2 regions of the Salinicoccus sp. RF5 genome follow, and region 2 is predicted to be linked to the other one. Evidence: predicted binding sites of a transcription regulator. Region 2 holds the regulator's gene; the other holds the start of a gene.

Region 1 (4,595 bases), on a different contig from region 2:
AATTCCAGGACAACTTCCGGGGCGATGCGTTTCTGGATGTCCAACAGTTTCTGCCACATGAGACTCAACACCTCTCGTCAAAGTGAGACGTATTACGTCCCACCAGGGACAAAAAATAATTACATCATTTAATATATCATAAATATTAAAGAATGCAATTATTTCTATTGCGTTATTCTATTCTTTACCCACAATATCCTTAAGATAATCATAGACGTATACAAAATCTATGATGCCCTCCTGGATGACCTGCCCTTCGTGCATGAGTACAGGGACCCGGATCATATACTCCTCCTGGAGTGCATCATCCTGATCGATGTCGATGCTCCGCATCTTTACATCACTGTATCTGAGTTCCGACAGGGCAAGCTTTATCTGCTCTATCCCTTCGTCGCATAAAGAACACCGTTCCCTCGTATAATATGTCAGTTCAAGCACATTTATACCTCTTCTCTCTTCAATTTCCTTCTGATCGTCTGCAGAACCTGGTCGGCCATCTCGGTACTGATGATGCCCATGGCGATGGCAAGCGAAATCAGTGCAGCTTCGAATCCATACTCCAAAGCGGTCATATATTCATTCAATACTACGTGGCGCATCGCATCATATGCCAATCCACCAGGGACAAGCGGAATGATTCCACATGTGATGAACAGGATGATCGGCATCTTCTTGCGCCTCGAATTCAGGATGGCGATGGCGGAGAGTGTCAGTGCGCCCAGAAAGGAAGCAAGGACAAGATCCGTCCCCCCCTCCCTGAACAGATAGAAGACGATCCAGCCGAAAGCGCCCGTCGCCCCGCAGCTGACAAGTGCATTCCTCGGCGCATTGAAGAGCACACCGAAGCTGGCGGATGCAAAAAAACTGAGTACAAATTGATAGAAATAGACCAACTCCATCCCCTCCTATGCCAGCATGAATACAAGGCCGACGCCCGCACCGATGGCAATTGCCGTCAGACCGGCTTCAGCGCCTTTCATGATGCCTGCCATCAGATGGCCACGAATCATCTCCCTGATGGCATTCGTGATGAGCACGCCCGGCACGAGTGGCATGACGCTGGCGATGATGATGGTATCAAGCATGAAGCCATAGTCGAGATTGACAAGGATGACTGCCACCGTTGCTATGTACAGCGCTGCGAAGAATTCCGTGAAGAACTGGACCCGCGTATAGCGCTGGATGCCTTCCATCAGGAAGACACCCCCGGCGCCCCCTATGAAGGCGGCCGGAATATCCCTTGCGACCCCGTCGAACAGCAGCAGGAACATGATGCCTATGACCCCGCCCGAGAGGACCAGCAGCCACAGCGGGAAGAATCGTGTATTATGTATCTTTTCCATTCCTCTGATCGCCTGCTTCAGGGGCAGCCCGTCGGAAATCCTCCTGGACAGCTCGTTGACGACCATGACCTTCTCCAGATTGTTGGACCGTTCCTCGATACGCAGCGTCTGGGTCAGCGCATAATCGTTCAGGGAAAAAATAATGACCGTGGGAGTGACGAAAACCTGGGCATTTTCAATACCATAGTTCGAAGCGATGCGCAGCATCGTATCTTCAATACGGTATGTTTCAGCTCCACTCTCCAACAGCATCTTTCCACAATTGATCGCAATGTAGAACACATCGCGCACAAAATCTTCGCCAAGGACTTCATCTGGAGCTTCTATAACCTCAAGTTCGCCACTCACACGGCCCACCTCGATTGACACCCCCGGAGAGAATCGAACTCCCATCTCAAGAACCGGAATCTTACGTGTTATCCATTACACCACGGGGGTATGTTAAAATCATATTTATATTTCTTAATAAAGCATATACAAGTATAGCAATAATTTCAAATGAATTAAAGACTTAATTTTACTCTTTATAGCAGATGTTTTTCTTTTGACCTTATTTGACTAATGTGGTATAAATGAATTAGTGAATGACAGCAATCATATTTCCAGGAGGTAATACAATGAACTTAATACCTACAGTAATTGAACAGACCAACCGCGGAGAACGTGCCTATGATATCTATTCAAGACTGCTGAAGGACAGGATCATCATGATCGGTACAGGCATCGACGATAACGTAGCGAACTCCGTCGTCAGCCAGCTGCTCTTCCTGCAGGCACAGGATCCGGAAAAGGATATATTCCTCTACATCAATTCCCCGGGCGGCAGTGTGACTGCCGGCATGGCGATCTATGACACGATCCAGCACATCAAACCGGATGTACAGACGATCTGCCTCGGCATGGCGGCATCCATGGGCTCATTCCTACTCGCTGCAGGCACGAAAGGCAAAAGGTTCGCACTGCCTAATGCTGAAGTCATGATCCACCAGCCACTCGGCGGGGCACAGGGTCAGGCGACAGAAATAGAAATCGCAGCCAAGCATATACTGAGGACACGCGAGAAACTCAACAAAATCCTTGCCGAGCGCACCGACCAGCCTCTGGACAAGATTGAAAGGGACACGGACCGCGACTTCTTCATGACAGCGGAAGAAGCTAAGGAATACGGCCTCGTGGACGAAGTGATGGAGCCTGAAAAGCTTAAAGGCTGATCCATTCCATAAGGAAAGCGCTGGGAGAAAAATTCTCCCAGCGCTTTCTTTTTTGGTTGATTTCTGATTATACATATACTTTAAAGGCTATAATGACACTAAGGAGCGTGATGATATGAATATATTGATAACAGGCGGTTCAGGTTTTGTCGGTTCCAGGCTGACGGATATATTGAGGCAGGAGCAGGACCACGTCTATATACTCAGCCGCAGTGACCGCAATTCGGACCACCCTTTCGTCCATTATATAAAGTATGACCCGGATCGGCCTGAAGATGATTCATGGATGGAGAATATGCCGCTCAAGGTGGATGCCATCTACAATCTGGCCGGCGCTTCGCTTCAGGAGAAATGGAGCGATGAGCACAAGGAGGAGATATTCGATTCCAGAGTGACCGTCACCCGCATGCTCAGGCGCTGGGTGGAACAGGCGGACATCACCCCGAAAGTACTCGTCAATGCCAGTGCCATCGGCTATTATCCTGTAAGCAAAAGTGTCCGTTATACTGAAGCGGATCAGTTTGCGCCCCATGATTTCCTCTCCAGGGTGATCGTCGCCTGGGAAGGCGAAGCGGAGAAGTTCGAAGACTTGGGCGTCCGTGTCGTATGTGCACGTTTCGGCCTTATTCTGGACGCCGAGGAAGGGGCATTGCCGAAGATGAGCATCCCCTACAGGCTGGGGGCCGGCGGGCCTCTGGGAAGTGGTGAGCAGTGGTACAGCTGGATCCATATCGATGATCTCCTGAACGCCCTCCTCTATGTGGCGGTACACTCGGAGATTTCAGGACCGGTCAACCTCACCGCGCCAATGCCGCTCAGACAGAAGCAGTTCTCAAAATACTTGAGTTCCGCACTCGGCCGCCCGGATTTCGTCAAAACACCGGCATTCGTGATAGAGAAACTGCTCGGGGAACAGTCACTCCTCATCTTGAAGGGACAGTATGTACTCCCTGAGGTGCTGATGGAAAACGACTTCAAATTCCTTTTCCCGACCCTTGAAATTGCGCTCGAGGATATATTCGACCTTGAGGACAAGAAGAAGACCGTCGGCTGATTGGAACACTAATCTTTTTATCCCCCATCATCAAGTGGTATAATTGAAGTGTTATAGAAAGGAGATCGTATATGGACAACAGGAAACTTGTACGCTCCTCAACCGACTCCTATATCATGGGAGTATTCGGCGGCCTGGGCGAACGGACCGGCATCGACTCGACGATACTGCGGATCATCTTTGTGGTACTGACTGTACCGACATTGAACATCTTCCTTGTAGTACTGTACTTCATCGTCGGCTTCATCATGCCTACCGATGATGAAACCGACCGTACTGCCGGACGCCCCAACGAACCTTTCGATTCCGATTCATTCTGATCCATGCAAAAATGCTTGTACTCGATGATGAGTACAAGCATTTTTATTTGAAGGTGACCTCTTCGCCGCTTCTAAGCTTATCTGCAATCTTATCAAGCTTTCTGAGGCGGTGGTTCACACCTGATTTTGAAATGACGCCTGTGGACATCATTTCTCCAAGCTCCTTCAAGGAGACATCCTGATGCTCCACACGCAGCCTGGCGATCTCCCGGAGCCGCTCCGGCAATTCGTCAAGGCCGATCTCCTCATCGATGAATTGGATGTTTTCCACCTGCCGCATGGCAGCGCTGATCGTCTTGTTGAGGTTCGCCGTTTCACAATTGACGAGGCGGTTGACCGAATTCCTCATATCCCTGACGATGCGGATGTCCTCGAATTTAAGGAGGGCCTGGTAGCCGCCGATCAGGCTCAGAAATTCGGCAATCTTCTCCGCTTCCTTGAGATAGGTGATATAGCCGCGCTTCCTTTCGATGAACTTCGCATTGAGCTGATATCCATTCATCAGTTCTGTGAGGCTTTGTGCATGTTCTTCATACAGCGAGAATATTTCCAGATGATAGGCTGAAGTTTCGGGATTGTTTACAGACCCTCCGGCCAGGAAGGCCCCGCGCAGATAGCTCCGGATGCAGCACTCCTTCTCCTTGACCGAATCGCTGATTTCATGGGA
Region 2 (4,595 bases):
GTTCGACAGCTGGTATATATGTCCGAGCGGGACGGATCCTTCTCCATATATACCTCTTAATGTGAAACCGAAACGACTCAGATTTGCAGACAGCGGCTGAATGCGGCTGCCGAAGGTGAGTGCCGGCAGATGAAGCATCACAGAGGCACGCAGCCCGGTGCCGACATTCGTCGGACAGGCGGTGAGGTAGCCATACTTTTCGTCAAATGCATAATCGACTTCCGACTCCAGCATATCATCGATCGCATCCGCTTTTCTATAAAGGTCCATCATCGGGAGGCCGACCCCCATCGCCTGGATGCGCAGGTGATCCTCTTCATTGACCATGATGGAAACGGATTCGTCCTCATTAATATAACTGAGCAGCCCCTGCTTCGTAAACAATGGGCTCACCAGATGCTTTTCGACCAGCAGCGCCTTGTCCTCGAACTGGAGGCCTGCCATCTCTACACGCCGGTAGTCTGTGAGCGTCTCCTCCAGCTTCTCGAGCACCGGCGCAATGGCCTCATTTCCCTTCATCATGTATGGGAAGGGTAGGTGACTCACGTTACGGGCAAGCCTCACCCGCGCAGACATTTCGACCGGCAGCTCCTCTGATTCCTGCATCCACGGGCTGATGTGATCATATCCCATCATCATCACCTGCCTGTTCCAGCGCCTTGATTTCATCACGCACCACCGCCGCCTCCTCGAACTCCTGCGCTTCGACGAGCTTTGCCAGTTCACCCTTCAGCTGTTCGAGCTTCTTCTTCGTCTTCAGTTGGGCACGCGCCTTCACAGGCACCTTCCCGACATGCTCCGACTGGTGGGCCTGCACCCGGCTGATGATGTCGGCTGCCTGACTGCCGAAGGTGGTATAGCAGTCGGGACATCCGAATTTCCCCATCTGTACGATGGTGTTGATGGTGGATCCACATGTCGCACACTGCTTCGGACGCCGTTTTGTCTGCTGCAGGGATGGGTGCTCGGACAGTGATTTGAGCAGCTTCTGTATATTGAAGCTGTCGTCCGGATAACTGAAGTCATTCTCGAATGAGGCATTGGCACACTGCTCGCACAGGAACTTTTCGGTCTTTTCGAAGCCATTGCCCTTTGAGATATGGATGGTTGCCTCTCTTTCGTTGCATGATTCACATTTCATCTCATCACTCCTCTGTGTAGAGAATGACATCTATCACCCTCGTCAGTATATTCGCACGGAGGCGGTCACGGTATGGCAGATCGAGCATGAGAGATTCCCTCTCCAGGACTGCATCTATGATTTTCGCTTCCTTCATTGTAATCACTTCGTTCTCCATCAGCGACTGTACGATGTGCTTTGCATTCTGCTGAGAGATGCCGTCGCCGATCAGCTGCTTCAGGCGTGCCAGATAATCGGATTTTGAGTGGGCCTCCACCTTGGTGATCCGGATGTATCCGCCGCCGCCCCTCTTACTTTCCACGGTGTAGCCATGTTCATTGGTGAAACGGGTCTTTATCACATAGTTCAGCTGCGAGGGGACACAGTCGAATTTCTCTGCGATATGCGCGCGTTTTATTTCCACAACTTCACCGCCGGATTCTTCAATCAGCTGTTTGAGGTATTGTTCGATTATATCCGACATGTTGCGCATTACATCACCCCTTTTGACCTTCTTTGACTAAATTATATCTCCTATAGTCAAATATGGCAAACGTAAAGTTTTCTGTATTTCCCCTTTATTTTTGTAAACGTTTGCATTATAATGAATCGGGATGATTTTGTCACATGATTACATATACAGACAATAACGCCATGCTATATAATGAATACAACTTAATCTTTTATGGGGTGAAATTCTTGAATATTCTTATGGGTATCATCGGGATCGCATTCACTTTCTTCCTCGCATGGCTTGTGAGCAGCAACCGCAAACTTGCCTTCAAAAAATGGAAGAACATTCTGATCCTTCTCGGTCTACAACTGCTTTTTGCTTTCATACTTCTTTCCACAGGCGCCGGCCAGGCCGTCATCGAATTCCTGGCAGCCGGATTCAACACGCTGCTCGGCTTTGCCGCTGAAGGTGTCGGGTTCGTCATGGGCGACCTGACGACACTCGGAGACGGTTCTCCGGCAGATGTCTTCTTCTTCAATGTACTGCTGCCGATCATCGTCATTTCGGCACTAATCGGTATCCTGCAGTTCACCAAACTGCTGCCGCTGATCATCCGCGGACTCGGCTTCCTGCTGACCAAAGTCACAGGCATGGGCTATCTTGAGTCCTACAACGGTGCGGCATCCATGATCCTCGGCCAGTCGGAGGTCTTCATTTCACTGAAGAACCAGCTGCCACATCTGCCGAAGCACCGGCTCTATACGCTTTCCGCACAGGCGATGAGTTCCGTATCCCTGTCCATCGTCGGTGCCTACATGACAATGCTCGAACCGCAGTATGTCGTTACGGCGATCGTACTCAACCTGTTCGGTACATATGTCATCGTCCACATCATCAATCCGTATGAAGTGACGGATGCTGAAGATGCAGCCGATGTCGATGACAATCCGGATGCAGGAAAATCATTCTTCCAGATACTCGGGGACTACATCATGGATGGTGCAAAAGTCGCCATGACCGTTGCAGCGATGCTGATCGGTTATATCGCGCTCATCGCCATCCTGAACGAAGCATTCCTGCTCATTCCTGGAATGGAGATCACATTCCAGGATGTCCTCGGCTACATCTTCATGCCGATCGCATTCCTCATCGGGATCCCTTGGGCTGAAGCCCAGCAGGCAGGCAGCCTGATGGCGACGAAGCTGATTACGAATGAATTCGTCGCCATGCTCGACTATACGGGAATGGCGGACGAATTCAGCCGCAAATCCCAGGCGATGATTTCCGTATTCCTGGTATCATTCGCCAACTTCTCAAGCATCGGCATCATCGCAGGTTCCGTCAAAGGCCTGCATGACGACAGCGGCAACAAGGTGGCCCACTTCGGCCTGAAGCTCGTATACGGTGCTTCCCTGGTCAGTGTGCTCACTGCAGCAGTCGTCGGATTCTTCGCTTAAAATTGATACTGTATATGTAGAAAGACAGGCCTTCCGGCCTGTCTTTTTTGTATGCTCGGGGACGGTTTGATTGACTTCATCCCGGGGTGTACATGATACTTCTTGATAAATCGACCATACGGAGAGATCAATATGAGAATAGGCATCATTTCCGACCTACATGTCGACCGCCGGCATGCACGCTACTCGATAAACGACTTTGAACAGATACTTGCCGATGAGATCCATAGAAGAAAAATCGAACTGCTCCTCATCGCCGGAGACATCTCCAGCGACTATCGCATCACAACCAACTTCATCCATTCGCTCATGGCCCGGACGGGAATCGACATCCGCTTCGTTCCAGGCAACCACGACTACTGGCAGCCGGAATCCGGAGGAGCATCAAGTGCCGATATATACAGGTTCTACAGGGAACATCCGGAGAGTATGATCAGCGCCCCGCTCATACTGGATAATGACTGGGCCATCGTCGGCCACAGCGGCTGGTATGACTACTCCTATGCCGATCCCCGCTTCAGCAGGGAGAAGATTGCGACCGGTAAGTTCTATGGCGGCACATGGCAGGATAAGGTACGGACAAGCTGGCCGATGGACGACCCTGCATTGTCGAAGACCTTTGCTGATGCTGTTCGGCAGGATCTTGAAGAGGTCGGGGACCGCAACATCATCATGATGACCCACGTGGTGACGCACCGCAGTTTCGCCGTGCCGACACCGCATCGGCTGTTCGATTTCTACAATGCCTTCATCGGCACATCCGATTTCGACACCTTCTACAAGGAGTTCCCGATCCACTACAGTATCATGGGGCATGTCCACTTCCGCCACCAGTTTGAAGAAAATGGCATCCAATTTATATGTCCCTGCCTCGGCTACTCGCGCGAGTGGCGCACGGATGACCTTGCTGTGGAAATAAAGAATACGCTTCAAATAATTGACGTTTAGTATCATAATGTTTAATCATTTGAGTAGTATAGGATAACTAAACCCCCGATTTTGAACGGCTATTCAAAATCGGGGGTATATTCTTTGCTATTCAATTCATCTATTTTTGGCAATCAATTGAAGAACGAAATAATATACTACTGTGAAAATGGCAACTGTAACGATAATGGGTATTACATTATTGATTCCAAAAGTCATACCTATAGTATCTGAGGACGTGGGTGCGCTATTGAAGAATACAGCGCCAAAATATGCTGTCCGATACCCAAGTTCTGCACTTGAAAACAGCAATATCAAGAAGCTGACTGTTAAAATAATCAAAGTCGTCACAATCGAAGCAGCTGCACTATTAATAATCCGTACTACGATTTTCATATCTAACTCCTTCTTTAGATTTACTAACCCTTGGATACTGAAATAAACAACAAAAAATAGAATATAAGAAGCAATATCAGATGAAAACAGGATAGCTACTATCATAAGCATAATGAAGGCCATTCACTTTAAGCATGGATTACTCCTTTGGAAAGCAGATTCTTTTTCATGCACACTTTCTCCTCCCTTAATACGAAAGCCAACAATAAAACTAAATTATCGCATAGATTTTTCTCTGTTT

The links. The regulator CtsR, encoded in region 2, represses protease genes until heat stress. The targets are predictions, from matches to a motif close to ATGGTCAATAAAGGTCAAACA.
Region 1: a site for CtsR is predicted at 1,885-1,905, ahead of clpP (ATP-dependent Clp endopeptidase proteolytic subunit ClpP). Genes of this name have one in related genera too.

The regions. Positions count from the first base shown of each region.
Region 1 is NZ_JAJGRC010000001.1:1,175,250-1,179,844, forward strand. Features, by position in the region: gene LLU09_RS06105 (sugar-binding transcriptional regulator) at 1-59, opposite strand, end outside; gene LLU09_RS06110 (glutaredoxin family protein) at 178-438, opposite strand; gene LLU09_RS06115 (threonine/serine exporter family protein) at 441-893, opposite strand; gene LLU09_RS06120 (threonine/serine exporter family protein) at 906-1,736, opposite strand; tRNA gene LLU09_RS06125 (tRNA-Arg) at 1,710-1,781, opposite strand; gene clpP (ATP-dependent Clp endopeptidase proteolytic subunit ClpP) at 1,961-2,554, shown strand; gene LLU09_RS06135 (TIGR01777 family oxidoreductase) at 2,670-3,608, shown strand; gene LLU09_RS06140 (PspC domain-containing protein) at 3,680-3,928, shown strand; gene whiA (DNA-binding protein WhiA) at 3,972-4,595, opposite strand, start outside.
Region 2 is NZ_JAJGRC010000002.1:54,717-59,311, reverse strand. Features, by position in the region: gene LLU09_RS07300 (protein arginine kinase) at 1-669, opposite strand, end outside; gene LLU09_RS07295 (UvrB/UvrC motif-containing protein) at 623-1,141, opposite strand; gene LLU09_RS07290 (CtsR family transcriptional regulator) at 1,146-1,613, opposite strand; gene LLU09_RS07285 (NupC/NupG family nucleoside CNT transporter) at 1,820-3,031, shown strand; gene LLU09_RS07280 (metallophosphoesterase) at 3,164-3,979, shown strand; gene LLU09_RS07275 (hypothetical protein) at 4,076-4,459, opposite strand.